DNA from 4 places in the Hydrogenophaga sedimenti genome. Region 1 is predicted to be linked to each of the others. Evidence: predicted binding sites of a transcription regulator. Region 1 holds the regulator's gene; each other region holds the start of a gene.
What was found. The regulator FNR, encoded in region 1, switches genes on or off when oxygen is low (the NO sensors DNR and NnrR bind a similar motif). The targets are predictions, from matches to a motif close to TTGATNNNNATCAA.
Positions count from the first base shown of each region.

Region 2: the regulator FNR is predicted to act here: its motif matches at 1,507-1,520, upstream of ubiM (5-demethoxyubiquinol-8 5-hydroxylase UbiM).
Region 3: the regulator FNR is predicted to act here: its motif matches at 3,585-3,598, upstream of ACS5NL_RS08620 (fatty acid desaturase).
Region 4: the regulator FNR is predicted to act here: its motif matches at 4,035-4,048, upstream of ACS5NL_RS20820 (TraR/DksA family transcriptional regulator).

Region 1 covers NZ_JBPZHA010000007.1:203,000-210,169, forward strand. The annotation lists gene ACS5NL_RS13620 (DMT family transporter) at 121-1,062, shown strand; gene ACS5NL_RS13625 (sulfite exporter TauE/SafE family protein) at 1,063-1,740, opposite strand; gene hemN (oxygen-independent coproporphyrinogen III oxidase) at 1,792-3,171, opposite strand; gene fnr (fumarate/nitrate reduction transcriptional regulator Fnr) at 3,348-4,067, shown strand; gene ACS5NL_RS13640 (hypothetical protein) at 4,140-4,433, opposite strand; gene ACS5NL_RS13645 (hypothetical protein) at 4,481-4,720, opposite strand; gene ccoG (cytochrome c oxidase accessory protein CcoG) at 4,813-6,186, opposite strand; gene ccoP (cytochrome-c oxidase, cbb3-type subunit III) at 6,328-7,170, opposite strand, start outside.
Region 2 covers NZ_JBPZHA010000001.1:72,028-79,197, reverse strand. The annotation lists gene ACS5NL_RS00405 (histone deacetylase family protein) at 1-38, opposite strand, end outside; gene ubiM (5-demethoxyubiquinol-8 5-hydroxylase UbiM) at 262-1,470, opposite strand; gene ACS5NL_RS00395 (Spy/CpxP family protein refolding chaperone) at 1,616-2,179, opposite strand; gene cueR (Cu(I)-responsive transcriptional regulator) at 2,344-2,781, opposite strand; gene ACS5NL_RS00385 (heavy-metal-associated domain-containing protein) at 2,778-2,978, opposite strand; gene ACS5NL_RS00380 (heavy metal translocating P-type ATPase) at 3,101-5,395, shown strand; gene ACS5NL_RS00375 (hemerythrin domain-containing protein) at 5,500-6,093, shown strand; gene ACS5NL_RS00370 (NHL repeat-containing protein) at 6,266-7,170, shown strand, end outside.
Region 3 covers NZ_JBPZHA010000004.1:275,311-282,480, reverse strand. The annotation lists gene ACS5NL_RS08640 (adenosine deaminase) at 1-380, shown strand, start outside; gene ACS5NL_RS08635 (BMP family ABC transporter substrate-binding protein) at 467-1,543, shown strand; gene guaD (guanine deaminase) at 1,641-2,915, shown strand; gene dcd (dCTP deaminase) at 2,979-3,548, shown strand; gene ACS5NL_RS08620 (fatty acid desaturase) at 3,718-4,821, shown strand; gene ypfJ (KPN_02809 family neutral zinc metallopeptidase) at 4,935-5,852, shown strand; gene ACS5NL_RS08610 (DEAD/DEAH box helicase) at 5,957-7,170, shown strand, end outside.
Region 4 covers NZ_JBPZHA010000016.1:42,982-50,151, reverse strand. The annotation lists gene ACS5NL_RS20845 (polyamine aminopropyltransferase) at 1-641, shown strand, start outside; gene ACS5NL_RS20840 (FAD-dependent oxidoreductase) at 649-2,220, shown strand; gene ACS5NL_RS20835 (S-adenosylmethionine decarboxylase family protein) at 2,233-2,619, opposite strand; gene ACS5NL_RS20830 (VOC family protein) at 2,624-3,058, opposite strand; gene ACS5NL_RS20825 (hypothetical protein) at 3,145-3,522, opposite strand; gene ACS5NL_RS20820 (TraR/DksA family transcriptional regulator) at 3,565-3,951, opposite strand; gene ACS5NL_RS20815 (enoyl-CoA hydratase/isomerase family protein) at 4,159-4,998, shown strand; gene ACS5NL_RS20810 (PhaM family polyhydroxyalkanoate granule multifunctional regulatory protein) at 5,022-6,104, shown strand; gene ACS5NL_RS20805 (FIST signal transduction protein) at 6,121-7,170, shown strand, end outside.

The DNA.
Region 1 (7,170 bases):
TATCCCCATGCGGAAACAGCTGCCCCTTGGCTTCGGCAACGCTGGTTCATCGTGGTGCCTTCATGCACTTCGCCGTGCCCGCGGCCGACATGGCTGGCCCTTGCGGCATGATGCCGACCCATGCCTCTTGCACAACCGAATCTGAGGGTGGTGGCCAAAGCCCTGCCCTACCTCTGCCTGGCGGCCAGCATGTCCTTGGTCGGCAGCTATGTCGCCCTGTCCAAACCGCTCGTTGCCGCCTTCCCCGTGTTCCTGCTGGCCTGGATGCGCTTTGCCATCGGAGGGCTTGCCATGTGGCGTTGGCTGAAAAAGCCCGCGGACGAGCAGCCGTTGTCAGCACACACCAGGCGGCTGCTTTTTCTGGAGTCGTTCCTCGGCAACTTTCTGTTTTCGGTGTTCATGCTGTTTGGCGTGGCCCTGACAACGGCGGTCTCCGCGGGCGTGATCATGTCCTCGATCCCCGCCGTGGTTGCCGTGCTCTCATGGGTCTTTCTGAGGGAGCGACTCACCCGGCAAACCGCGGCGGGCATTGTTTGCGCCGCGGTGGGCATCGGCCTGTTTTCCATGCAGAAATCGGGCCCCTCCAGCCATGGCGACCCCGAAGCCTTGCTTGGACTCTCGCGGCAAGTCTGGGGCAACATCCTGGTCTTCGCGGCAGTGGTGTGCGAAGCCTCCTATGTGGTCATCGGAAAGCGGCTCACCGAAGGCCTTGGCCCCAAGCGCATCTCGGCCATCATCAATCTGTGGGGATTCGTCCTGGTGACGCCGATGGGCATCTGGGCGGCCAGGGACTTCGCCTTCGCGAACGTCGCCCCGCCGCTCTGGGCGTTGCTGGTCTTCTATGCGCTCGCCGCAAGCATGTGGACCGTCTGGCTCTGGATGACCGGTCTGAAGTCGATTCCCGCGTCGCGGGCCGGCGTCTTCACGGTCATGCTGCCCGTCAGCGCGGCCGCCGTGGGCGTCATCTTCCTGGGCGAGACCCTGACACCGGGCCAGATCGTGGCGTTCGCGGTGGCCCTGCTGGGGCTCGTTCTGGCGACGCTGCCGAGCAGGGCCTCCTGATCAGGCACACCACAGTCCCGTGGGGTTGGTGAGGCCCATCCAGAGCGCCCAGCCCGAAGTGGCCGCCAGTGCCAACCCCGCCAGCCGGATGCCCCACCCGCCCGAGCCATCGCCCTTCAGGCGCAACAGCAGCCACGGCCCGATCGTCAGCGACAGTGAAGTGCCGACGGAAAACAGGGCCATGATCATCGCGCCCTGCAACGCGCTCGCAGACAGCGAGGCCACCATCAACGCCGAGTACAGCAGCCCGCAGGGCATCAGGGCCCAGGCCACGCCCAGGACCATAGGCGCACGGCCACCCAGGCGGTGCAGCATCGGTCTCGTGCGACGCCAGACCCCTTGTGCCACACCGTCCAGCCATGCCGGCTGCCGGGCCTGCCAGAGCAGCACGATGCCCAGCAACAGGGCCGCGACGTGGAACATGGCCCAGACAGGGCGGATGACCGCCGTATTGGTGCCCAGCCAGGCCAGCCCCTGCACCGAACCGGCGGCAAACGCGCCGAAGGTCGCATAGCCCACCATGCGGCTGACCTGGAAGGTCAGCAAGGCGACGTTGCTGCTTTTCTGCCCGGCCGCACCGCGGCTGATGCCGGCGCACGCAGCACCACACATGGCCACGCAATGCGGACCACCGGCGATGCCCATGAACAGGGCCGTCAGGGCCATGGAGGTTTGCATGCGGGAACTCTAGCAGGCGCGCACCCGCCGCGCCTGTCGAACCGGTGCCGCTCAGATGATCTTGGAGAACCTGGCGCGGTCCTGATCCACCTGGAGATTCTTGTCGAACACCATGGCGATGGCACGCACCAGATACCAGCCAGCCGCCGTCACTTCGACACCCGACTCGTCGATCCGAACCAGCCCTTGCTTCGCATAGTCCTGGAGGACCTCGAGCTCCCTGGCAAAGTAGGTTTTGCAGTCGATCAGATGACCCAGATTGATGGATTCGAACTGCAATTGGCCCTGGCACATCAGCGACATGATGACCGAGCGGCGCAACAGGTCGTCCCGTGTCAGCGCCAGGCCGCGCACGATCGGCAGGCGCCCCTGGTCGAGTGCGTCGTAATACTCTTCGATCGTCTTCGCGTTCTGGCTGTAAGTGGCCCCGATGCGGCCAATCGCGGAAACACCCAGAGCAATGAGGTCGCAGTCCGGCTGTGTGCTGTACCCCTGGAAATTCCGGTGCAGACGTCCCTGGCGCTTGGCCACGGCCAGCGCGTCGGTCGGCAGGGCAAAGTGGTCCATGCCCACATACACATAGCCCGCCTCGCTCATCGCATCCAGCGAAGCCGACAGCATCGACAACTTGTCGCCGCCACTGGGCAACTCCGCCGCCACGATGCGCCGTTGCGGCTTGAAGCGTGTCGGCAGGTGGGCATAGGCGTAAAGCGCGATGCGGTCCGGCCGCAACTGGTTGACCTGTGCCAGCGTACGGGCGAAGGACTCGGGCGTCTGCAGCGGCAGGCCGTAGATCAGATCGACGTTGACCGATTCGAAGCCGATCTTGCGAGCGGTTTCGACCAGTTCGAACACCTGCTCCACCGGCTGAACGCGGTGCACGGCCTTCTGGACCGCCGGATCAAAATCCTGCACGCCGAAACTCAGCCGGTTGAAGCCCAGCCGGGCCAAGGTCTGCAGACGCTGTCCCGTCACCGTGCGCGGATCCACCTCGATCGAATATTCCCCGCCCGGCACCAAGGTGAAGTTGCGCCGGATCATGGCCAGCAGGTCTTCGAGCTCCGTGTCGGAAAGGAAGGTGGGCGTGCCGCCGCCCAGGTGCAGCTGGGAGACGCTGTGTCCCTTGCCGAAGTGCTGCACCTGCAGTTCGACTTCCCGCGACAGATACCGCAGGTATTCGGCCGCGCGCTCGTGGTGTTTCGTGATGACCTTGTTGCAGGCGCAGTAGTAGCACACCGATTCACAGAAAGGGATGTGCACATACAGCGACAGCGGCAATGCCAGAGAGCCGGCCCGGCGCTGCTCCAGTGCCTGGATGTAATCGGCTTCCGTAAAGGCTTCGACAAAGCGGTCCGCCGTCGGGTACGACGTGTAGCGGGGGCCGGGGATGTCAAATCGCTTGAGCAATTCGTCGGAAATGGCGTGACTCACAAACAATTCTCCAGTGCAGGCGACGAATGTGCCCCAAGGCTCCGGCGAGGCCCTTGATCTTGATCAAGGGGTCCTCAGCCTCTCGGGTTTTCCCCCTGCCGCCCTTGCTGCTTCCCGCCACGCCTTGATGCTGGCACCAGCCATGGGTTAAGCTTCGCCCCAATTCCGGAAGAATTATGGATATTCAAAGCATCAAAGTGGCTTGTTCGAGCTGCAACCTGCGGGAGTTGTGCTTGCCCATGGGGCTCAACCCCGAAGAGATGAACAAGCTCGACAACGTGATCTCGACCCGCCGGCGCATCAAGCGCGGGTCGGCACTGTTCAACACGGGGGACAAGTTCACCTCGCTGTACGCGGTGCGCTCTGGATTCTTCAAGACCAGCGTCACCACCGCGGATGGCAGAGACCAGGTCACCGGGTTCCAGATGACGGGCGAGATCATTGGCATGGATGGCATCGTCAGCGACCGCCATTCCTGCGACGCCATCGCCCTGGAAGATGCCGAGGTCTGTGTCATGCCGTTCGACCAGGTGGAAGAACTCTCGCGTGAGTTCACCACCTTGCAGCACCATGTGCACAAGATCATGAGCCGGGAAATCGTGCGAGACCACAGCGTGATGCTGCTGCTGGGCAGCATGCGTGCGGAAGAGCGTCTGGCGGCGTTTCTGCTGAATCTGGTGCAGCGCCTGCATGCACGTGGTTTTTCCCAGTCCGAACTCATCCTGCGGATGACGCGCGAAGAGATCGGCAGTTACCTGGGCATGAAGCTGGAAACGGTCAGCCGGACCTTCTCCAAGTTTGTCGACGAGGGCATCATCGAAGTCAAGCAGCGCTACGTGCACATCAAGAACACCGACGCACTCAAGCTGATCGTGAATCCGCAGACCTGCCGCTGAGCAGCAGCACTGCACCTCATGAAGAAAGCCCCGCTGATGCGGGGCTTTTTGTTGTTCAGACCAGAAGTCTTCTCAACAGCACTGCCCGTTTCTGGCGCAGTCCTCGGGACGTTGCGACTCTGGAACCGGGCAACGATTGACCTCGAAAGGGGACATGGCCAACAGCGTGGTCAGCGCACTGGAGGCCATGGTGACGCCCCAGAAGACAAAAAAGGCAAGTGTGTAGATCGCCTGCCGCGAAAGCCCCAACGGGTTTCCAAACCAGTGAAGGTCACCAGGATCGACCATCGCAAACACGATCATCTCCAGCACAGCAGCGACCAGAAAGGCTGGCCACGCGATCCACATCCACCGTTGAGTCTTCATGAACTGTCTCCTTGTTCGTCTGAGGCCTCAACGGGTGGGTGAGGCGCTTATTTGGTCGGGTCGGTGGTTCCAGCCACCGGCGAGGCCGCGTGGTTGCGTGCCTGGCCGGCCGGCTGCAGGGTGATCAATGCGTCCACCCTCGCCTGCCCTTGCAGCCGCTGGGCCGCCGCAAGATCACGTTCGTAGTCCGCCTTGTTGAGCACAGGGTCAGGATGGCTGGCAGCGATCACGAATGTCACCACGCTGGCCACCACCACCGCCAGAGGGCCGCCGACCACCATCCACATGTGGGGCACTTTCCACCAGGGGGTGCGGTTTGGGGAGGCAGGGGCAGCAGGTTGGGCAGACATGACGGTTTGCATGGGAATGTGCTTTCAGTTTAGCGCGGAACGATGAAAACGGCCTTTTCCACCACCTGCGCCACCTCCGGTCCCTGGGACCGGATGGTGAAACGAATCGGATGGGAGCCCGCTGGCGCCACATTGGGCGGAGTCTGGACCCGGACGGCGACAGAGCGAACCTCCGTCGGCAGGACCTCCGCGGAGCTCTCCGAAGCGATCACGACGCCCTCAAGGCCATCCACGCTGATCGAATAGTGTTGCGTCGACTCGGTCGCGTTCATGATCTGGAGCCGGAAGACGTTTTCAATGCGCCCCTGCTCCACCATGCGGGCCAGCGCGCCACGGTCCCGGATCACATCGACTTTGAGCGGGGTGCGCAAGAACAGACTGACGAACACGGCCAGTGTGATGGCCCCCAGGATGGCGGAGTACACCAGTACACGGGGCCGGAAAGCATGGCGGATCATCTGGTCACGCGTCCAGCCCTGGGCCACCCCGTTCTGGGTCGAGTATTTCACCAGCCCCCGTGGGTAGCCCACCTTGTCCATCACCTCGTCGCACACATCGATGCAGGCACCGCAGCCGATGCATTCGTACTGAAGCCCTTTGCGGATGTCGATGCCCGTGGGACACACCTGGACGCACAGGGTGCAATCGACACAGGCCCCCAGTCCAAGGGCTTTGGGATCGGCCTTCTTCGACCGCGGCCCGCGGGGCTCACCCCGCGCCTGGTCGTAGGTCACGATCATCGTGTCCTTGTCAAACATCGCGCTCTGGAAGCGCGCGTAGGGACACATGTACTTGCACACCTGCTCGCGCAGGAAGCCGGCGTTGCCATAGGTGGCAAAGCTGTAGAAGAAGATCCAGAACGTCTGCCAGGGCCCCAGCGATGCCGACAAGGTCAATGCGGCCACTTCACGGATGGGGGCGAAATAGCCGACAAAGGTGAAGCCGGTCCACAGCGAAAAAAGAACCCAGAGCGTGTGCTTGAGCCACTTCTTGCCGAACTTGTGCGCGTTGAGCGCTGCCTCGTCGAGGCGGATGCGGGCCGACCGGTCGCCTTCCACCTTCTTCTCGATCCAGAGAAAGATCTCGGTGTAGACCGTCTGGGGACAGGCATAGCCGCACCACAGTCGTCCGGCGATGGCAGTAAACAGAAAAAGGGCCAGCGCCGAGATGACCAGCAGGCCCGTCAGATAAATGAAGTCCTGCGGATACAGGACCAGCCCGAAAATGTAAAAGCGGCGCGCATCGAGATCGAAGAGCACCGCTTGACGGGCGTTCCACTCCAGCCAGGGCAGCCCGTAGAAAACGATCTGGGTCAACCAGACCAGAACCCAACGCCACTTCGAAAACAGTCCGAACACCGCCTTGGGATGGATCTTCTGACGCGCGGCGTACAGGGAGACCATCACCTCATCGTCCTCGGGCACGCCCTGAGGCGCTCCGGGAACGATGGCAATCACTGGTGACTGAACGGAAGATGAAACAACGTCGGGACTGGGAGAGCTCACGGGAAACCTGGCTACAGGGAAATCAATGGCGGTTGGCCATCATTGCTTGGCAGCCGGCTTGTTCGACAGGCTCCAGACGTAGGCAGCGAGCACGTTGATTTGCGAAGCGTTGAGCTTGGAAGCCTGTGCCGGCATCTGGTTGGTGAAGCCGTTGTTCACGGCACGGATGATGGCATCTTCACCCCAGCCATGCAGCCAAACGCCGTCGGTCAGGTTGGCGGAGCCCACTGCCTGCATGCCCTTGCCGTCAGGACCGTGGCAAGCAGCGCAAGCGCCGAACTTGGCCTTGCCTTGTGCGGCGCGCACGGAGTCGTGCGGGCTGCCCGACAGGCTCAGCACATAGTTGGCCACGTCGCGCACATCCTCTGGCGAACCGACAGCGGCAGCCATGGGCGGCATGACACCGGTGCGGCCGTTGGTGACCGTGGTCTTGATGTACTCGTGACCCGAACCACCCAGCCAGTCGCCGTCGGCGAGGTTGGGGAAGCTCTTGGAGCCGCGGGCATCAGAACCATGGCACTGGGCGCAATAGTTCATGAACAGGCGCTCACCGATGGCGATCGCCTTGGGATCGGCGGCGATCTCTTCAGGCTTCATGCCGTTGTAGGCAGCGTAGATCGGGGCAATCGCCTTCTCGACCTTCTCCACTTCGGCCGCGTGCTGACCGCGGGACGACCAGCCCAGGGCACCCTGGAACTTGCCGAACATCGGGTAGAGCGCGCCATAGACCAGACCGAACACCACGGTGATGATGAACAGGTACACCCACCACTTGGGCAGCGGGTTGTTCATTTCACGGAGGTCGCCGTCCCAGACGTGGCCGGTGGTGTTGTCCGCATGGGTCGCTGCCTTGGTGGTGCCGCTGATGTACAGCAGGACCGC
Region 2 (7,170 bases), on a different contig from region 1:
CGGGCGCAATCGGCGTGGGTGATGAAGGCGGACAGCATCTTTTAAGGTCTCCTCGGGCGGCGAATGCCTGCCGGGTGACTGCGCACCCGTGCAGATTGACTTCCGTCAATCTAGTCCCGAAGCCTGACAGCTGCCTTGATGCAACGCAACAAGCACAAGCAGGAACCCCTTGGTTCCTGTGTACAGAACGCGGTGGAACCGGCTCAGCCGGGCCACACGCGTTGCCCCCTGGGGGGTGACGCCGCAGGCGGCGCGGGGGGGTCAGCCCAATCCCGTGAGGGACGCCGCCACCGCCCGCTTGAAGGGCGTGAAACGTTCGCCCAGTTCCACCATGCCGCGGCGCAGCCAGCGCGCGGGCACGTGTTCGCGCGTGTAGAGCGTGGCGACCGCGTGGGTGGCCATGTAGAGGCCGCGGGCGGCGCGCTGGTGGGTCTGGTGGTAGCGCTCCAGCAGTTGCGGCGAGGCGATGTCCTGGCCGCCCTGGTGGGCCTGGATCAGGGCCCTGGACAGGGTGTCGATGCTGCGCAGGCCGAGGTTGAAGCCGTGCGCGGTGACCGGGTGCATGCCCACGGCCGCATCGCCCACGGCGGCAAAGCGCTGCGCCACCAGGCGGCGCGCCCAGACACCGACCAGCGGGTAGGCGTGGCGGGTGCTGGTCAGGCGCATGTCGCCGAGCTGGCCGCCGAAGCGGCTGGTCATGGCCCGGTTGAAGGCGGTTTCGTCCATGTCTAGTAGGGGCTGGATGTCCTGGTGCGGCAGGGTCAGCACGACCGAGGAGCGCGGCAGGCCGCTGGCCGGGTCCGGGTTCATCGGCAGCAGGGCCAGGGTCTGGCCGTGGTCGAACCACTCCCAGGCCGTCTCTTCGTGCGGTTGCGGGTGGGTCATGTTGCAGACCAGCATGGTGCGGCCGTAGTCGTGCATGTCGGCGGCGATGCCCATGGCGCGGCGGGTGCTGGAGTGGCGGCTGTCGGCGGCCACCACCAGGCGGGCCTGCAGGGTCTCGCCACTGGCCAGGGTCAGGCGCGCCGACTGCGCATCGGTGCGGATGCCGGTGACCTGTTCGCCGCAGCGCAGTGTCGGGGCCGGTCCGTCGCCTTCGCCCATCGCCGCTTCGTGGGCGGCGCGGCGGATGTGGTGGTTGGCGACCAGGAAGCCCAGCTCCGGCTTGGGGCTGAGGTGGTGGCTGATGCGCATGCGCGACTGCGTGCTGCCGACGCCGCCGTCGAGCACCAGGGCGTCCTTGAGCGGTGCGATGTTCGCTTCGCCCAGCAGGGGCCAGAGGCCGAGCTGGCGCATGAGCTCGGCGCTGTGCTGCGTGAGGGCGATTTCGCGGCCGTCGAAGGTCGGGTTCTGCACCGCGGCCAGGCTCTGCTGCTCCAGCAGGGTGACATTGAGGCCGCTGCCGCGCAAGGCCCGGGCCAGGCTCAGGCCAGCCGGCCCGGCGCCCACGATGATGAGGTCGAGTTCCATGGCGGCGCAGCTTAAGCGCCGGTCACCCGGCCAGGCTTGACTCAGGTCAAGCGCCGGGCGCCGGGTGCGGGCACAAAAAAAGCCCCGGCGAACCGGGGCTGTGAGGGAGGAGGAGAACCTTCAGTGAAAAAAGGGGGGCAGGCGGTCAGCCTTTCTTGGCGCCAGGGCCGTCGCAGGCTTTGCCACCCATGTGGCCGTCGGCGCCGTCCATCGGACCCATGCCGCGGTGTCCGCCGCGTTCGCCATGGCGGCCGCCATGCATGCCACGGCCTTCGAACGGACCGAAGGACTGGGCGTCGAACACCTTCTGCTGCTCGGGGGTGAGCGCGGCGTAGAAGGTCTTGACCGCGTCCATGCGCTTGGTCATCACGGCGTCGCGCTCGGCGTGGAAGGCCTGCATCTTTTCCATGCGCTGCGGCGTGGTCAGCTTGGCCCAGTCTTCGCGGGCCACCGGTGCCGGCATGGCCGCCGGGTTGGGGGTGGTGGCGGCGTCGAAGGTCTTCCAGGCCGCTTCCTGCGCGGCGGTGATCTTCAGGGCGGCCTTGAGCTTGGCCTGGTGGTCGGTGTGGCGCTTCTGCATTTCTTCGGCGCGCGGGCCGTTGGCACTGGCCTGCGGGCCGGCGCCCTGGGCGATGGCGGTGGCCGAGACACCGGCGATGCCGGCCAGGATGGCGGCGACGATGAGGCTGCGTTTGACGATGGGTTTCATGCTGCTGCTCCTTGAGGTTGGGGGTGGACACCGGGGCGGTATGCCAGGGTGCCTTGGGTTCAAGTGTCATACCCCCGTGTGTACCGTCTTCTGCCTTTGTGATGCTGTCTGGTAAAGATTTGTTCCGGTACCGGTCGACCAGGGAGCGCAGCGTTTGATGCCGGTCAAGGATGGGCCAGATCGTCCAGGATCGGGCAGTCGGGACGGTCGTTGCCCGGGCAGTGGCACAGCAGGGTGTGCAGGCTGCGCTGCATGGCCTGCAGGGCTTCGATGCGCTGGCCGAGGTCGTCGTGGTGTTTCTGGGCGATGCGCTTGACGCTGGCGCTGCTGCGGCGCCGGTTGTGCCAGAGGCCGACCAGTTCGGTGATCGCGTCCAGGCCGAAGCCCATGTCGCGGGCGCGGCGGATGAAACGCAGCGTGTGCACGTCGGGCAGGCTGTACTGGCGGTAGTTGCTGTCGGTGCGCGAGACCTCGCCCAGCAAGCCCAGCGACTCGTAGTGGCGCAGCATCTTTGGCGAGATGCCCGAGAGCCGGGCGGCGGTGCCGATGTTGACGGGCCAGCTGTCGACCGTGTCCAGCCCGGCCTCGGTGTCGCTGGTCATGCCGCGACCTGATAACCCTCTTCACTGATCGCTGCCGCTACCGCCTCGCGCGGCTGGCTGGTGTTCACCTCGACCAGGTTCTGCGCGCGGTCGATCTTGACCTCGGCCTGCGGGTCCAGGGTCTTGATGGCGGTTTGCACGGCGCGTTCGCAGTGGCCACAGGTCATGCCCTGCACGGTGAAGCTTTGCTGGCTCATGGAAGTTCTCCTGAAAAACGATGCCGCTATCTTGCACCTTGACATGGTGTGAAGGTCAAGCGATGCCCCGATTACACCTTGTGGCTTGACCTTCCCATGGGGGTAAAGCTTATTCTCTCCCCATGAACACCGCGACGATTGAAGTGAACGACAACAGCCGGCAGATCGACCTGGGCATCGGGGGAATGACCTGCGCCTCCTGCGTGACGCGGGTGGAGAAGGTGCTGAAGAAGCAGCCCGGGGTGCGCGAGGCGACGGTGAACCTGGCGACCGAATCGGCGCGCGTCACGCTGGCCGGTGCGCAGGACGCCGACACGCTGGCCCTGCTCAAGCGCGCGGTGCGCGACGCGGGCTACGAGCCGCGTGCGGTGGATGCGATGGACCACGTGAGCGAGGAGCGCTGGCTGGGGGTTCCGGTCGACGCGCTGCCGGTGGTGTTCGGGGCGCTGCTGTCGGCGCCGCTGGCCCTGCCGATGATCGGCGACCTGCTGGGCAAGCACTGGATGCTGCCGGCCTGGGCGCAGTTCCTGCTCGCGACGCCGGTGCAGTTCTGGCTCGGCGCGCGCTTCTACAAGGCCGGCTGGCACGCGCTCAAGGCGCTGACCGGCAACATGGAGCTGCTGGTGGCGATCGGCACGACGGCCGGCTGGGCGCTGTCGACCTGGCTCTGGCTGAAGGCCGAACCGGGCGAGATGGTGCACCTCTACTACGAAGGCTCGGCGGTGGTGATCACGCTGGTGCTGCTGGGCAAGTGGCTGGAGGCGCGGGCCAAGCGCCAGACCACCGACGCGATCCGCGCCCTGCACGCACTGCGGCCCGAGCGCGCGCACCTGGTGCCCGATGGCGTGAAGCGCACCGAGATGAGCGACGTGCCGGCCGACGAGCTGCTGGCGGGCGACATCGTGCGGGTGCTGCCCGGCGAGCGCTTTCCGGCCGATGGCGAAGTGATGCTGGGCGAGACGCAGGCCGACGAATCCATGCTGACCGGCGAGGCGATGCCGGTGCCCAAGCGGCCCGGCGACCGCATCACCGGCGGCTCGCTCAATGGCGAGGGCTCGATCGAGATCCGCGTGAAGGCGGTCGGGGCGCAGAGCGTGCTCGCGCACATCATCGCGCTGGTGCAGGACGCGCAGGCCGGCAAGGCGCCGGTGCAGCGGCTGGTCGACCAGGTGGCGGCGGTGTTCGTGCCGGTGGTGCTGGTGATCGCGCTGTTCACGCTGGGCATCTGGCTGTGGAAGGGCGCGGCGATGGAAGTGGCCCTGCTGCATGCGGTGGCGGTGCTGGTGATCGCCTGTCCCTGCGCGCTGGGCCTGGCGACGCCGGCCGCCATCATGGCGGGCACCGGCGTGGCCGCGCAGCACGGCATTCTGATCAAGGACGCCGAGGCGCTGGAGGTCGCGCACAAGGTCGACACCGTGGCCTTCGACAAGACCGGCACGCTGACCATCGGCCACCCCCGGCTGCGGCTGGTGGAGGCGGTCGCGGGGGCGGACGAACAGGCGGTGCTGGGCGCCGCGGCGGCGCTGCAGGCGCAGAGCGCGCACCCGCTGGCGATCGCGGTGCTCGATGCAGCGCGTTCGAAGGGCATCGTGGTCTCGGCCGACGCGGCGCAGGACGTGCAGGCCGTGACCGGCAAGGGCACGTTGGGCACGGTGCGGGGCGTGACCCTGGCGCTGGGCAGTCTGCGCTGGATGGACGAGCTGGGCCTGCCGCTGGCGGCGTTGGGGCCGCTGTCGCTGTCGGTGCAACGCCAGCAGGCCGAGGGCTCGACCGTGTCGCTGCTGGCCAGCCGCGCGGGCGAGGGGCAGCCCTGGACCCCGCTGGCGCTGTTCGCGTTCGGCGACGAAGCCAAGCCGGGGACGCGCGAGGCGCTGGCGCGGCTGAAGCAGCGTGGCCTGCGCCTGTTCATGGTGTCTGGCGACAACCGTGGCGCGGCCGAAGCGATGGCGCGCCAGCTGGGCATGGATGTCGAGGGCGGCGCGGTGATCGCCGAGGTGCTGCCGGGGGACAAGGCGGCGGTGGTGCGGCGGCTGCGCGAAGCCTCTGGTGCGGAATCCTCACACACGGTCGCCATGGTCGGCGACGGCGTCAACGACGCGCCGGCGCTGGCCGCGGCCGATGTGGGCATCGCGATGGGCGGGCGCGAAGGCGGCTCCGATGTGGCCATGCACGCCGCCGGCATCACGCTGATGCGCGGCGACCCCTTGCTGGTGGAGGCGGCGCTGGACATCTCGCGCCGCACCGTCAGCAAGATCCGGCAGAACCTGTTCTGGGCCTTCGCCTACAACGCGGCCGGCATTCCGCTGGCCGCGATGGGCTACCTCAGCCCGGTGCTGGCGGGCGCGGCGATGGCGATGAGTTCGGTCAGCGTGATGAGCAACGCGCTGCTGCTCAAGCGCTGGAAGCCGGGGCGCTGACAGCGCGCTTGACCTGTGTCAAAGCCCCATGGACCGTGCTCGGCCATATTCCCGGAACCATTCGCCGACCACCCGGTCGGTCACGCATTGCCGGAGACAACACCATGACCCACGAAGCCCTGCGCGTCATTCGCGAAGAACACGCCACCCTGGCAGCCATGCTGCAGTCGCTGATGCAGCTGGTGCGGCGCGGGCCCGAGGTCGGTGGCCAGGACGACTCGGCGCGGTTCTTCGACGTGTTGCGGGCGATGCTGTTCTACATCGACGAGTTTCCCGAGAAGCACCACCACCCCAAGGAGTCGGACCTGCTGTTCCCGCGCGTGGTCAAGGCCGCGCCGCACACGATGGCGACGATCGACCAGCTGGAACGCGACCACATGCGCGGCGAGCCGCGGGTGCGTGAGCTGATGCACATGCTGCTGGGCTGGGAGCTGCTCGGCGAGGGACGGCGCCAGGCCTTCATCGACGAGGTCACGCGCTACATCGAGTTCTACCAGGAACACATGCGGCTGGAAGAAACCATCATCCTGCCCGAGGCCGAGCGCCACCTGACCGAGAACGACTGGCACGCCCTGAACGCGGCCTTTGCCACCAACCAGGACCCGCTCAACGGCCGCATCCCGCGCGATCCGCAGTTCGACCGCCTGTTCACGCGCATCGTGATGAAGGCGCCGGCGCCCATCGGCCTGGGGCAGTGACGCCGGGCGTGGCCTGAAAGATGCTCCGGAAACGCCACCACCCGTGATTGCGGGTGCGGTGCGGCGGATCGGCGGGGCTGGATTGGGTGATATCCCCCGCCGGTGCGCCCGGGTTGGGTGATTTCGCTCGGTAGCCGGTCGGCGACCGGCATCTTTTCAGGGGGACACGTTCATGTTTCAGACCGTCATCCGGGGCCTTCGCTGTGCTCCGCTCGCCGCAGCCTTTGTGCTGCCTTCGCTGGCCCAGGCCCAGCTCTCGCCCGACTGGAGCGCCAGCATCGCGGCCCAGGTCGTGGCCCCGGCGCTGGCCGTGGACAGTGGCCGCAACAGCGTGGTGGCCGCGACCCTGATCGGCCAGCCCGTCACGGTCCACAAGCTCGGTCCTCAGGGCACGCCGTTGTGGCAACGCAGCCTGACCGGTGCCGGCGTGGCCAGCCGGGCGTTCGACGTCGTCACCGACGCGGCCGGCAACATCGTGCTCGGTGGCGCGGTGCTCGATGCGGCGGGCCTGCCGCTGGGCACCCTGGTCGCCAAGCTTGATGCGGCCGGCAACACGCTGTGGCAGGACGCCGTGACCACCGCGCCGGCCCGGGTGCGCGAACTGGCGCTGGACGCGGGTGGCAACGTCTATGCCCTGGTGCAGGCCGGCACGGCCGCCACCGGGCCCGAACTGCAGCTGGTCAAGTACAGCGCCAGCGGCGTGCGCCAGTGGGTGCGCAGCTACGGCGCCACCACGACCAATGGCCTGGATTCGCTGGTGATCAACAGCGCGGGCCAGCCCGTGGTGACCGGCTCCAACAGCGCCGGCCAGGCCATCGTGGCGGCGTTCGACGCGCTGGGCAATCCGCTGGCCGTGATCAACACCGGCACCGCGGGCCTGAGTCTGGCGGCGGGCCGCAGCGGCGAGGTGTATGCCGTGGGCGGTGGCAGCGGCCTGCTGGCGATCAAGTACGGCCCGGCCTTCAACGAACTCTGGCGCACCACGGTCAGCACCAGCGGCAGCGCGTTGCGCGCGGCGGTGGATGCGACCGGCAACCTGGTGATGACCGGCTCGTTCAATCTGCCCAGCAGCGGCGG
Region 3 (7,170 bases), on a different contig from region 1:
TCGACCTGTTGCAGGTGCAGCGCATCGACCACGGCGTGGCCGTGATGCAGGACGCCGCACTGATGGCGGAACTGGCGCGTTCGCGCATGCCGCTGACGGTGTGCCCGCTGTCCAATCTCAAGCTGTGCGTGGTGAAGGACCTGCGCGACCACCCGCTCAAGAAGATGCTCGACGCCGGGCTGTGCGCCACGGTCAACTCCGACGACCCGGCCTATTTCGGCGGCTACATGAACGCGAACTTCGAACAGACCGTGCAGGCGCTTCAACTCAGCCGCGAGGACGTGATCCGGCTGGCGAAGAACAGTTTCGAGGCCAGCTTCGTCAGTGAAGAGCGGCGGACGGCCTGTCTGGAAGAACTGGAGCGCGTGACCGCGGCCTGATCCGCTCCGGTAAAATCTCAGGCAGCGAGCCGGTGCTTCCCCGGCTCGCTTCTTTTTGTCCCCCGGAAGCCATGTAGAGGACCACCATGTACAAAAACCTCGCAGCCGCACTCGCGGCCGCCTGTTTTTTCTCCCCCGCTTTTTCCCAACCGCCGGCCCCGCCGGTCAAGGCTGCCTTCGTCTACGTCGCACCGTTGACCGACGCGGGCTGGGTGCGCCAGCACGACCAGGGCCGCCTCGCGGTCGAGGCCGCCTTGCCCGGTCAGGTCAAGACCACGTTCGTCGAGAACGTGGCCGAAGGCCCGGATGCCGAGCGCGTGATCCGTGACCTGGCGATGCAGGGCAACCAGATCATCTTCACGCCCAGCTTCGGCTACATGGAGCCCACGCTCAAGGTGGCCCAGGAGTTTCCGGGCGTGAAGTTCGAGTCGGTCACCGGTTTCAAGACGGCACCCAACGTGGCCGCGTCCAACGCGCGCTACTACGAAGGCCGCTATCTCGCCGGCATCGCCGCAGGGCGGATGGCGACGCAGGCCGGCTATGTCGCCGGTTTCCCGATTCCCGAGGTGATCCAGGGCATCAACGCCTTTGCCCTGGGCATGCGCTCGGTCAACCCCAAGGCCACCGTGCGCGTGGTGTTCCTGGGCGAGTGGTTCAACCCACCGCGCGAGCGCGACGCTGCGCTGAGCTTGATGAACCAGGGCGCCGAAGTGCTGGCGTTCCACACCGGCTCCAACGCGGTGATGGTGGCGGCGCAGGAGCGCGGCAAACTCGCCGTGGCCTACCACTCCGACATGCGCAAGGTCGCGCCCGACGCGCAGGTGGCGGCGGTCACGCACCAGTGGGGCGACTACTACACGCGCCGCGTCAAGGCGGTGCTGGACGGCAGCTGGAAAAGCGGCCAGGTGTGGGGCGGTGTGCGCGAGGGCATGATCCGCGTCGACAGCTTCGGCAGCAAGGTGCCCGCCGCCGTGCAGGCCGAGGTGCAGAAGCGGCAGGCCGAGATGGCTGCCGGCAAGCTGGCGGTGTTCACCGGTGGCCAGCACGGCGTGAAGGACAACGAAGGCAAGACCGTGATCGCTCCCGGACAGTCGCTGCAGGACGAGGCCATCCTCGGCATGAACTGGTTTGTCGACGGTGTGATTGGCAAGATCTCGCGCTGAAGCAGGACACGGTTGTGTGACAGGTTGCACGGCCCGATGAGGGTTATGCAACAGGCGGTATGCGCGGCACTGGCGTGGCGGATAAGCTTCGCCGGTGATGAAAGCCTACCGCGCTGCACTGCTCCGATTCGGCGACGACCACCAACCCCTGTATGAATCCGACGGCCTGCTGGTCGTCGGGCCCGATGCGCATGGCCGCAAGGTAGTGCGCGCCGTCGGCGACCACGACACGCTGATCGACCGCTTTGCCGGTGTGGCGGTGGAAGACCTTCGAGGGCATCTGATTGCACCGGGCTTCATCGACCTGCACGTGCATTACCCGCAGACCGACGTGATCGGTGCGCCCGCAGCCGGCCTGCTGCCCTGGCTCGAGAACTACACCTTTCCCCACGAATCGCGCTTCGCCGACAAGGACTACGCACGCGGCGTGGCCGAGTTCTTCTTCGACGAGCTGGCGCGCCACGGCGTCACCACCGCGCTGACCTTCGCCACCTCGCACCCTGCGTCGGTCGACGCCGCGTTCGACGCGGCGCAGGCAAGGGGTCTGCGCTTCATCACCGGTAAGGTGCTGCAGGACCGTCACAGCCCCGACGGCGTGCGCGACCAGACCGAGCAGAGCCTGATCGACACCGAAGCACTGATCCGGCGCTGGCACGGCGTGGACCGGCTGGGCTACGCCATCACCCCGCGCTTTGCGCCCACCAGCAGCGAGGCGCAACTGCGTGGTGCGGGCGAGCTGGCGGCCAAGTACGGCGACGTGTGGATCCAGTCGCATGTGGCCGAAAACCACGATGAGGTGCGCTGGGTGGCCGAGCTGTACCCGCAGGCGCGCAGCTACTTGGGGGTGTACGGCGACTTCGGCCTGCTGCGCGAGCGTGCCGTCTACGCCCATTGCATCCACCTGGATGCGCACGACCGGCTTCTCATGCGTGAAACCGGCACGGCCGCGGCCGTCAGTCCCACCAGCAACCTTTTCCTGGGCAGCGGCTTCTTCGACTACGCCGCGGCCGACGCGGCCGGCATGCGCTACGGCCTGGCCAGCGATGTGGGCGGCGGGACCAGCTTCTCGCCCTTCCACACCATGATGGCCGCCTACTACGTGGGGCGCGAAGGGCACACCAAGCCGGGGCTGAGTCTCTCGCCGGGCCAGCTCTGGTGGCAACACACGGCGGGCGCCGCGCGCGCGCTCGGTCTGGACGGCGTGGTCGGCAACCTGCAGCCGGGCCACGAAGCCGACTTCGTGGTGCTGAACCCGAAGGCCACGCCACTGCTGGCGCGCAAGACGGCGCAGGCCGGCAGCCTGGATGAGCTGCTGTTCGCGCTGATCGTGCTGGGCGACGACCGGGTCGTGGTGCGCGCTCACACGGCGTGATGTCTGGAGACGGCGCCGGGTGCGCCGTCCTTACAATTGCGGGCTATTCACGGAGCACGCAGCATGAGCATCAAGAGCGACAAATGGATCCGCCGCATGGCCGAGCAGCACGGCATGATCGAGCCTTTCGAGCCGGGCCAGATCCGGCAGAACGCCGCGGGCCAGAAGATCGTCAGCTACGGCACCAGCAGCTACGGCTACGACATCCGCTGCGCGCCCGAATTCAAGGTCTTCACCAACATCCACAGCACCGTGGTGGATCCGAAGAACTTTGACGAGAACAGCTTCGTGGACATCAACAAGGATGTCTGCGTGATCCCGCCCAACAGCTTTGCGCTGGCCCGCACGATGGAGTATTTCCGCATCCCGCGCAGCGTGCTCACCATCTGCCTGGGCAAGAGCACCTACGCCCGCTGCGGCATCATCGTCAACGTCACTCCCTTCGAGCCTGAGTGGGAGGGGTATGTGACGCTGGAGTTCTCCAACACCACACCGTTGCCGGCCAAGATCTACGCCGGTGAAGGCTGCGCCCAGGTGCTGTTCTTCGAGAGCGACGAGGTCTGCGAGACCAGCTACAAGGACCGCGGCGGCAAGTACCAGGGCCAGGTCGGCGTCACCCTGCCCAAGACCTGAGCGCTTGCTTTTGGCCGGAAAGGCCCTATTTCTGCCTTGATATTTGTCAGGCAGTCTTCACGCGCGCCAGATAAAATTAGGGAGATCTCTCGATTCGGCGCCGGAATGCGGCGAAATTGAGGCCTCACATGGTGCCCGCCAGCCGGGTGTTAGCTCCTACCGACCCAGAATGTCCGACCCGAACGTCCACGCCTTGCCCCCCGAGCCGATTCCGCTCGGGCAGCCCCTGCCGCACCGCAAAGTGATCCGCGGCTGGCTGACACCGATCGCCGAGCAACGCACGGCGCTGGGCATCGTGCTGCTGGCTGTCGACTGGGCGGTGTTCCTGGCCCTGATCGTCGGGACGGTGCTGCTGGACGCCTGGTGGGCCAAGCTGCTGTGCGGCCTGGTCGCCGGCTTTGTCATCGGCCGCCTGTTCATCATCGGCCACGACGCCTGCCATCAGAGCTACACCCCGCACCGCGGCCTCAACCGCATCCTGGGCCGCATCGCGATGATGCCCTCGCTCACCCCCTACAGCCTGTGGGAAGTCGGGCACAACGTCGTGCACCACGGCTACACCAACCTCAAGGGTGTGGACTTCGTCTGGGCGCCGCTGACCCGCGAAGAGTTCGATGGCCTCAAGCCCGGTCGCCGTTTCATGGAGCGCATCTACCGCAGTGGCTGGGGCCCAGCGCTGTATTACCTGGTCGAGATGTGGTGGAACCGCATGTACTTCCCGCGCAAGACCTACATGGGCACCAACCGCCCGGAGTTCACGCGCGACGGCGTGCTGGTGACGGTCTATGCCGTGCTGTGGATCGCCGCCCTGATCGGCGCCGCCTACGGCACCGGCCAGTCGGCCTGGGCACTGGTGGGCTATGGCTTCGTGGTGCCGTTCCTGTTCTGGAACGCGATGATCGGTTTCGTGGTCTACGTGCACCACACGCACACCGCCGTGCAGTGGCACGACGACAAACACGCCTGGGCCAGGGCGGCTCCCTTCGTCTCGACTACGGTGCACCTGACCTTCCCGATGAAGATCGGCGCCCTGATGCACCACATCATGGAGCACACCGCCCACCATGTGGATATGAGCGTGCCGCTGTACAAGCTCAAGAACGCGCAGAAGCTGCTGGAAGACACGCTGCCCGGCCGCATCATCATCCAGCGCTTCTCCTGGCGCTGGTACTTCGAGACCGCGCGCAAGTGCAAGCTCTACGACTTCACGCGCCGCTGCTGGACCGACTTCCAGGGCCGCCCGACCAGCGACTTCAAGCCCGCGGTGGCCTGAAGACCACAGCTCCGGTACTTTCGCAAGCGCTGCCTCGGCAGCGCTTTTTGTTGCTGCTTTCGTTTGCATAATGCAGCGTTGGCCCCGACGCTGGTGGCCCGAGGAGCGCACAGATGAAATGGGAAAACAACCGCCAGTCGGACAACATCGAAGACCGCCGCAGCGAGAGCGGCGGCATGGGTGGCATGTTCGGTGGTGGAGGTGGTGCGCCACGCCGTGTGGGTGGCCGGGGCATCGGTTTCGGCACCATCGTGATCGCGCTGCTGGCCAGCTGGATCTTCGGCATCAATCCGCTGACCGTGCTGGGCGTGCTCGGCGGTGGCGGTGACCTGGCGCCCGACTCGGCCCAGACCGCGCCCGCGCCATCGGGCAGGACCGACAAGCCCGACGACGAGATGGGACGGTTCGTGTCCTCGGTGCTGGCCGGGACCGAAGACGTCTGGACCACGCTGTTCCAGCAGAGTGGCAGCCAGTACGAGAAGCCGCACATGGTGCTCTACCGCGGTGTCACGCCCACCGCCTGCGGCACCGGTCAGTCGGCCATGGGGCCGTTCTACTGCCCGGGCGACCACAAGGTCTACATCGATCTGGCGTTTTACGACACCATGCGCCGCCAGCTCGGCGCGCCGGGCGACTTTGCCCAGGCCTACGTGATCGCGCACGAGGTCGGCCATCACGTGCAGAACCTCACCGGGATTTCCGGCAAGGTCGAGCAGGCCAGGCAGCGTGTGAGCGAGCGCGAGTACAACGCGCTGTCGGTGCGGCTGGAGCTGCAGGCCGACTGTTTTGCCGGCATCTGGGCGTTCCACAACCACAAGAGCAAGGCGATCCTGGAGCCGGGTGACGTCGAGGAAGCGCTCAATGCCGCGGCGGCCATCGGCGACGACACACTGCAGAAACGCAGCCAGGGTTATGCGGTGCCCGACAGTTTCACCCACGGCACCAGCGAACAGCGCCAGCGCTGGTTCCACAAGGGACTGGAAGCGGGCAACGTCCAGGCCTGCGACACCTTCAACACGCGCCAGCTCTGACCCTGTCCCGGCGGTCTGGGGGAGACCCTTGGCGGCGGCCTTGTAAGTGGCATCTGGGCCTGAAAGGGTCAAAGTGAGACAATAAGGGGCTAACCCGAAAGTCCATGACCCAATCCTTTTCCGAACTCCAGCTCTCTCCCAACCTTGCCCGCGCCATTGCGGAGATGGGCTACGAGAGCATGACGCCCATCCAGGCAGAGGCCATTCCGGTCGTGCTGCAAGGGCGTGACGTGATGGGTGCCGCGCAGACCGGCACCGGCAAGACGGCGGCCTTCTCGCTGCCGCTGCTGCAGCGCATGCTCAAGCACGAGAACGCCTCCACCTCCCCCGCCCGCCATCCCGTGCGCGCCCTGGTGCTGCTGCCCACGCGCGAGCTGGCCGACCAGGTGGCCGACCAGATCAAGCAGTACGCCAAGTACACCCAGCTGCGCAGCACCGTGGTGTTTGGCGGCATGGACATGAAGCCGCAGACGCTGGAGCTCAAGAAGGGCGTCGAGGTGCTGGTGGCCACGCCGGGCCGGCTGCTGGACCACATCGAGGCCAAGAACGCGGTGCTCAACCAGGTCGAGTACGTGGTGCTCGACGAGGCCGACCGCATGCTGGACATCGGGTTCCTGCCCGACCTGCAGCGCATCCTGAGCTACCTGCCCAAGACCCGCACCACGCTGCTGTTCTCGGCGACGTTCTCGCCCGAAATCAAGCGCCTGGCCGGCAGCTACCTGCAGGACCCGATCACCATCGAGGTCGCGCGTTCCAACGCCACGGCCTCGACCGTGGAGCAGCACTTCTACCGCGTCGACGACGACGACAAGCGCGCCGTGCTGCGCCAGATCGTGCGCGAGCGAGGCGTGACGCAGGCCTTCGTGTTCGTCAACAGCAAGCTCGGTTGCGCCCGCCTGGCGCGTTCGCTGGAGCGCGACGGTCTCAAGACCACGGCGCTGCACGGCGACAAGAGCCAGGACGAGCGCCTGAAGGCGCTGGACGCGTTCAAGCAGGGCCAGGTCGATCTGCTGGTCTGTACCGACGTGGCCGCGCGCGGCCTGGACATCAAGGACGTGCCGGCGGTGTTCAACTTCGACATCCCGTTCAACGCCGAAGACTATGTGCACCGCATCGGCCGCACCGGTCGCGCCGGCGCCTCCGGCCTGGCCGTCTCCTTCGTGAGTGGCAAGGACACGCGCCTGATGGGCGACATCGAGAAGCTGATCGGCAAGAAGTTCGAGCTCGAAGCGGTGGAACTGGAGGCCGACAAGCGCCCGGCCGGCCGTTTCAACGACGGGCAGCGCGCCTGGCGCGAGGGCGATGCGGGCAACGCCGA
Region 4 (7,170 bases), on a different contig from region 1:
GCGACGGCATGGCGGTGCGCGAGATCCTCAAGTACCCGGGCGTGGAGAAGGTGACGCTGGTGGAGCTCGACCCGGCGATGACACGGCTGTTCTCCACCGACGAGACGCTGCGCCGGCTCAACGGCGATGCACTGAACGCGCCGCGCGTGCAGGTGGTCAACACCGACGCCTTCCAGTGGCTGGAACAGGGCAGCGAACCGTTCGACGTGATCGTGGTGGACTTTCCGGACCCGACCAACTTCGCGGTCGGCAAGCTCTACACGGAGTCGTTCTACGCGCTGCTGGCGCGGCGCCTGTCGGCCAGCGGCTTTGCCGTGGTGCAGACCACCTCGCCGCTGGTGGCGCGCCAGAGTTTCTGGACCGTCGCCGCGACCATCGAGGCCGCCGGGCTGCGCACCGCGCCGTACCACGCGCACGTGCCCAGCTTCGGCGAATGGGGCTTCATCGTCGCCAGCCGCCGCCCCTTCAGCCCCGGCGGTGGCGTCCTGCCCGCCGGCCTGCGCTTCCTCACGCCCGACACGCTCAAGCTGATGTTCGACTTCCCGGCCGACATGGCGCGGGTGCCGGCCGAAGTGAACCGGCTGTCGAACCAGGTGCTGGTGCACACCTACGAGCAGGAATGGGGAAAGGTCGCGAAGTGACGGACCCATGGCGCTGACGCGGCGGGAGTGTCTGGGCTGGATGGGTGCCGCGGGCGCCGGTCTGGCGGGCTGCCGTGCGGCGCCGCACGACATCCCTGGCGGTTTCACCGCCCCCGACCCGGCGCGTGGTCACCGCTGGCGCGACGCGGCGCGCGCCGAACCGACTGCGCAGAGGCGCACGGGCGTGCTGGTGCTGGGCGGTGGTGTCGCGGGGCTCGCGGCGGCGCGCTCGCTCGCCCTGGCTGGGGTCGATGACTTCGCCTTGCTGGAGTTCGAAGACACGGCCGGCGGCAATGCGCGCGGCGGCCTGCTCGGCGGGCTGGCCTGCCCGCTGGGCGCGCACTACCTGCCCGCGCCCTCGGACGACGCACCCGAACTGCAGGCCTGGCTGGAACAACTCGGCCTGCGTCAGCGCATCGCCGGCCGCTGGGTCTGGGACGAGCGCCACCTCTGCCACAGCCCGCAGGAGCGCCTCTACTGGAACGGCCACTGGCAGGACGGACTGCTGCCGATCGAAGGCGCCAGCGCATCGACCCTACAGCAGTACCGCCGCATGAGCCAGCTCATCGGTGAGGCAAGGCACTCACAGCGCTGGGCCATGCCCGCGTTGCGACTGCCCGTGACCGACACCACCCGCGCGCTGTGGTCGCAGAGCTTTGCGCAATGGCTCGACGGCCACGGGCTCGACGACCCGCAGCTGCGCTGGTACCTCGACTACGCCTGCCGCGACGACTACGGCGCCAGCGCTCGCGCAGTCTCGGCCTGGGCCGGCATCCACTACTTCGCCAGCCGCCACGGCTTCCCGGCGCCGGGCGAAGCCGGCGAGGCCGAGCCGCTGCTGACCTGGCCCGAAGGCAATGCCTGGCTGACGCAGCAACTGGCGGCGGGTCTTGGCGAACGGCTGCACACCGGGCAGGGCGTGCTGCGCGTGACCCCCGGGCGCCATGGGGTGACCGTCGATGCGCTGTCGATGGCCGACGGCCGCGTGACGCGCTGGCAGGCGGGCGCGGTCGTGGTCGCGTTGCCGGTGTTCATCGCGAAACGCCTGATCGACCCGCTGCCGCCGCTGCTCGCGGCCCGCGCCAACGGACTGTCGATGGCGCCCTGGGTCGTCGTGAACCTGCTGCTGGACGGACCACCGAAAGACCGCGGCGGCGCGCACCCGAGCTGGGACAACGTGGTCTACGGCAGCGCGGGACTGGGCTACGTCGACGCCAGCCACCAGTCGCTGGCGCGGGTGACCGGCCCGCGCGTCTGGACCTGGTACCGGCCGCTGGGCGACGAATCCGCTGGGCGCCAGAACTTGCTGCAACAGCCCTGGACCCACTGGAGCGACCAGGCGCTGGCCGAGCTGTCGGTGCCCCACCCGGACCTGCCCGGCCATGTGACCGAGGTCTCGGTCACCCGGTACGGCCACGCGATGGCAATCCCCGCGCCAGGCTCGCTGTACGAAGGCCCGACGCAAGACGGCCGCCTGTGCTTCGCGCACGCCGACTGGGCGGGCTATTCGGTGTTCGAAGAAGCCTTCACGCGCGGCCACCTGGCCGGACAGCAGGCCGCGCAGCGGCTGCGCGCCTGAACGGCGACCGGCTCAGAGCGCGGTGGGCGTGGCGCCGCGCTCGACCGCCCGCTGCAGCGCCTCGCCCGGCTCGAACAGGTCGAGCAGCGAGCGCATCAGCAAGGCGGCACGCGCCGAGTGGTCGGCGCCGAAATTGCAGACATACACATCGAGACTGACGCTGCGGCTCTCGGGCCAGGTGTGCACGCACAGGTGCGATTCGGCCAGCAGCACGGTGGCCGTCACGCCGCCGGGGCCGTGCGCCGTGTCGGGGAAGCGGTGCCCCAGCTGCGCCACGGCCTGCAGGCCACTGTCCTGCACCCGCTGCACGCAAGCCGCCAGCAGCCGCGCCTCCTCGGTCAGCCAGGCCATGTCGCAGCGGCAGTGCCGCAGGTCGGCGGTGAGATGCAGGCCGTTCACGGTGTCAGGAGGCGAAGATGGCGTCGGTAGTGCCGAAGCCCTTGACCTCGACCGGGTTGCCGAACGGGTCGCAGAAGAACATCGTCCACTGCTCGCCCGGCTGGCCTTCGAAGCGCACCTGCGGCGGCAGCACGAAGTCCACACCGGCGGCCGTCAGCCGCTCGGCCAGTGCGCGCCACGCGGGCAGCAACAGCACCAGGCCAAAGTGCGGCATCGGCACCAGGTGGTCGCCGACCTTGCCGGTGCGCGTGGTCTTGAAGGGCTCGCCCAGGTGCAGCGAGATCTGGTGGCTGAAGAAGTCGAAGTCGACCCAGGTGTCGGTGCTGCGGCCTTCGGTGCAGCCGAGCACGCCGCCGTAGAAACGCCGCGCCTCGTCGAGATCGGTGACGTGAAACGCGAAGTGGAACAGGCTGCGCGCCGGCAGGGTGGTGGTGCTCATCGCGTCAGGATATCAAAGCGCCCCGGCCCAAAAGAAAAAACCGCCCGGGCGCGAAGCGCCGGGCGGTCAGGGCGCGCGCTGGCGCGTCAGCGCTGCGCGGGATCGACGGCCTTCTGGTCGTACTTGGTGAAATATTGCCGCGCCATGGCCACCACCTGGGCGTCGGTCGGGTGGTCGGTGTTGACCACGTCGACCACCGACTTGTCGACGGCGTGGGCGTTGTGCTTGCACCAGTCGCGGAATTCGATCTTGGCGTTGGCCGGACCGGTCAGCAGCACCTCGGACACGCCCTCCAGCGAGGTCGCGATGGCCTTGAAGAAGTCCTTGTCGGCGCCGACATGGCCGTGCTTGGGTGTGTGCTGCTGGCGCGCCTTGATGCGCTGGGCTTCAACGTGTTCGCGGTCGAACATCATCACGTGGGCTTGGCTGTGGTCCATCCAGACGACGGCGTGGAATGTGGTCATGCAAAAGTCTCCTGAAAAAACAAAGGAAGGGGAAAAAGGAAATCAGTAGCCGGCCGGCCTGGTGGCGCCGCTGGCGTGTTCGGCCTTGTCCTGGCAGCCCAGGCAGCGCAGGGCCACCGGGTTGGCGTGCAGGCGGGCGGCAGCGATCGCGTCGCCGCAGTCCACGCACAGGCCATAGCTGCCGTCGGCCACGCGCTGGAGCGCTTCGTCGATGGCGACCAGCTCGGCCGATTCGCGTTCTTCGAGGGCGAAGGCCAAGTCGCGTTCGGCATCGGCCTGCGCCCAGTCGTCGCTTTCCGTTTCGCGCGCATTGGCGGCCGCTTCGGCGCGACCGATCTTGCCGCCACGCTGCGCCCGCAACTGGGCCAGCACGTCGGCGCGCATCTCGCGCAACTGACGGCCGTAGGTGTCGGAGATGGGTGTGTTCATGGGTTCTCCTCTGGGTTTCGGTGTCGGTCTTTCGGGTCCCGGGGACCACGACTTCATGGTGCGCCTGTGCCCGTGCACTTGCATTGATCGGCGTCAAGCGCCGTCCGCAACAAGACCGTCTCTCAGGGCAAATCCCCGGCGGATTTCCAGCGGTTTCCCCGCAGAATCGGACGCCTCAAACACCCAGAATTGCAAGGAGAAACAACGATGTCCGCTGTCGACTACGGCCGCTACCAGACCCTGGAAATCACCCGGCGAGGGCCGACGGTGGACGGCGTGCCTTCCGTGCTCGACATCCGCATGCGGGCCGACGGCCCCGGCGGCAACGGCAAGCTGCCCACCGCCGGGCACGAAGGCCACTGGGAACTCTCCGAAATTTGGCGCGACGTGGGCCGCGACGACAGCGTGCGCTGCGCAGTGCTGCGCGGCAGCGGCCTGGGCTTCTCGGGCGGCGGCGACCTGGCGCTGGTGCAGGACATGGCGACCGACTTCGAGGTCCGCACGCGGGTGTGGAAGGAAGCGCGCGACCTGGTCTACAACGTGATCAACTGCGACAAGCCCATCGTCAGCGCGATGCACGGGCCGGCCGTGGGCGCGGGGCTGGTGGCGGGCCTGCTGGCCGACATCTCGATCGCCGCGAAGAGCGCCAAGATCGTCGACGGCCACACCCGCCTGGGTGTCGCGGCGGGCGACCACGCGGCCATCGTCTGGCCGCTGCTGTGCGGCCTGGCCAAGGCCAAGTACTACCTGATGCTGTGCGACCCGATCAGCGGCGAAGAGGCCGAGCGCATCGGCCTGGTCTCGCTGGCGGTCGAGGACGAGGCGCTGCTGGCCAAGGCCTACGAAGTCGCCGACCGCCTGGCCTCGGGCAGCCAGACCGCCATCCGCTGGACCAAGTACTCGCTCAACAACTGGCTGCGCCAGGCCGGACCGGCCTTCGACACCTCGCTGGCGCTCGAATTCATGGGTTTTGCCGGACCGGATGTGCGCGAAGGTGTGGCATCCTTGCGTGAACGCCGCGCGCCGCGTTACGGCGCCGACACCTGATCCCCCTATCTCAGGAGACAACCATGAGTGACGCCAGCGGATTCGGCAAGTTCGTCCCCGGTTTCGAGTTCCTGCAGAACCTCGCGGGGCAGGCCGCCGGCGGTGTCGCGCAAGGCCTGGGCAAGAGCCTGCCGCAGATGCCCAACCTGGGCCACTGGGTGGCACCGACCTTCAATGTCGAAGACCTCGAAAAACGCATCGAGGAACTCAAGGCGGTGCAGTTCTGGCTCGACCAGAACGCCAAGGCGCTGAGCGCGACGATCCAGGCGCTCGAGGTCCAGAAGATGTCGCTGGCCACGCTCAAGGCCATGAACTTCAACCTGGGCGACGTGGCCAACGCGCTCAAGGTCAAGGCCGCCGAGACGGTGTCCGGCTTTGCCGGCAAGAACCAGTTCGCCGGCCTGGAGATTCCGCCCCGCACCTATGGCAACCCCGCGGCGGCGCCCGCGGAGGAAGAGGCGGAGGCCGAGCTCGACGAGGAACCGGAAGAAGCCCCCGCGCCGCCGAAGAAGCCACGCAAGACCGCGGAGCCCAAGGCCGACGCAGCGGCTGCGGCGTCGACCGGCGTGGTCGACCCGATGGCCTGGTGGGGCGCGCTCTCGCAGCAGTTCCAGCAGATCGCCAGCACCGCCATGAAAGACATGGCCAAGCAGGGTGCGCTGGATGCCACGCGCCATGTGGCCAGCGACCTGACCGAGCAGGCCGTGAAGACCGCCGCGGACATGGCCGCCAAGGCCGGGCGCAGCGTGGGCGGCTCGGTGGCCCGCAACGTCGGCCGCGCCGCCGGCATGGGCACCGCGGCCGTGCGGGCCGTGACCGGTACGGGCCGTCCGAAGGCCGCACCCGCAGCGAAGAAGCCGGTGGCCAGGGCCGCGCCGAAGAAGGCGCCACCGCCGCGCGCGAAGAAGACCGCCAGCGCACGACCGGCCAAACCCGCCGCACCCGCCGCGGCACAGCCCATGGGCGCGGGCGACTGGCCACTGCCCACGGCCTTCTTCCCGGGCTTCATGCCCACGCCGGCCAAGAGCGCCCCGAAAACCGCGGCAGCCAAGGCCCCTGCCGCGCGCAAGGCGCCGGCCAAGAAGACCACCACCCGCCGCCGCTGATCCGGCCAGCGACCGCATGCAACTCTTTGCCCACGCGCACGCCACGCACCCGCAGTGGCGCATGGCCGCGGCCCTGGTGCTGGCGCAGCTGCGCGCGCAGATGGCGCTGCCCGGCTACGCCGCCACGCCGTCGCTGGCCCTGCTCTACATCACAGACCACTATGCGCCGCACGCGCAGGACATCCTCGACCACCTGAGCGCCGAGCTGCCCGAAGTCACCGACTGGGCGGGCACGGTCGGCGTCGGCATCGCGGCCAACAACGTCGAGTATTTCGATGAACCCGCGCTGGCGGTCATGCTCTGCGACCTCAGCCCCGACCAGTACCGCGTGTTCAGCGGCGTCGCGCCCCTGCCGCCAGGCGGCAGCGACGCGGCCGGCTTCGTGGCCCACACCGCGCTGCTGCACGCCGATCCGGGTGCGCACGACCTGGGCGAGCTGATCGTCGAAATGGCCGAGCGCACGCAATCGGGCTACGTGTTCGGCGGCCTGGTCGGCAGCCGCTCGGCCAGCGTGCAGTTCGCCACCAGCAGCGCCGGCCACCTGCGCGGCCAGGGCGCCGTCGGCGGCGTGTTCACCGGCGGCATCAGCGGCGTTGCCTTCGGGCCCGAGGTCGCGCTGATTTCGCGCGTGACCCAGGGCGCGCAACCGATCGACCGCGAACGCGAGATCACCGCGATCGACGGCAGCCTGGTGCTCACGCTCGACGGTGAACCTGCGCTGGACCTGCTGCTGGACGAACTGGGGGTGTCGCTGGCACAACCCCAGCAGGCGATGGAGCGGCTGCGCCGCACCCTGGTGGGCCTGACGCTGCCGCAACACCGGCTGGACGACGCCCCGGTGCAGCGCCACGGCCAGTTCGGCCCGGAAGTCATGGTGCGCCACATCATCGGCCTGGACCCGGCGCGGCGCGGCGTCGCGATCGCCGAGCACCCGCCGTTGGGCGCACGGCTGGCGTTCTGCGAACGCCACGCTCAGGCCGCGCGCGCCGACCTGATCCGCGTCTGCAGCGAGATCCGAGAGGAACTGGCGCCCGAGACCCTGGGCATGGGCGGCATGGACGCCGAC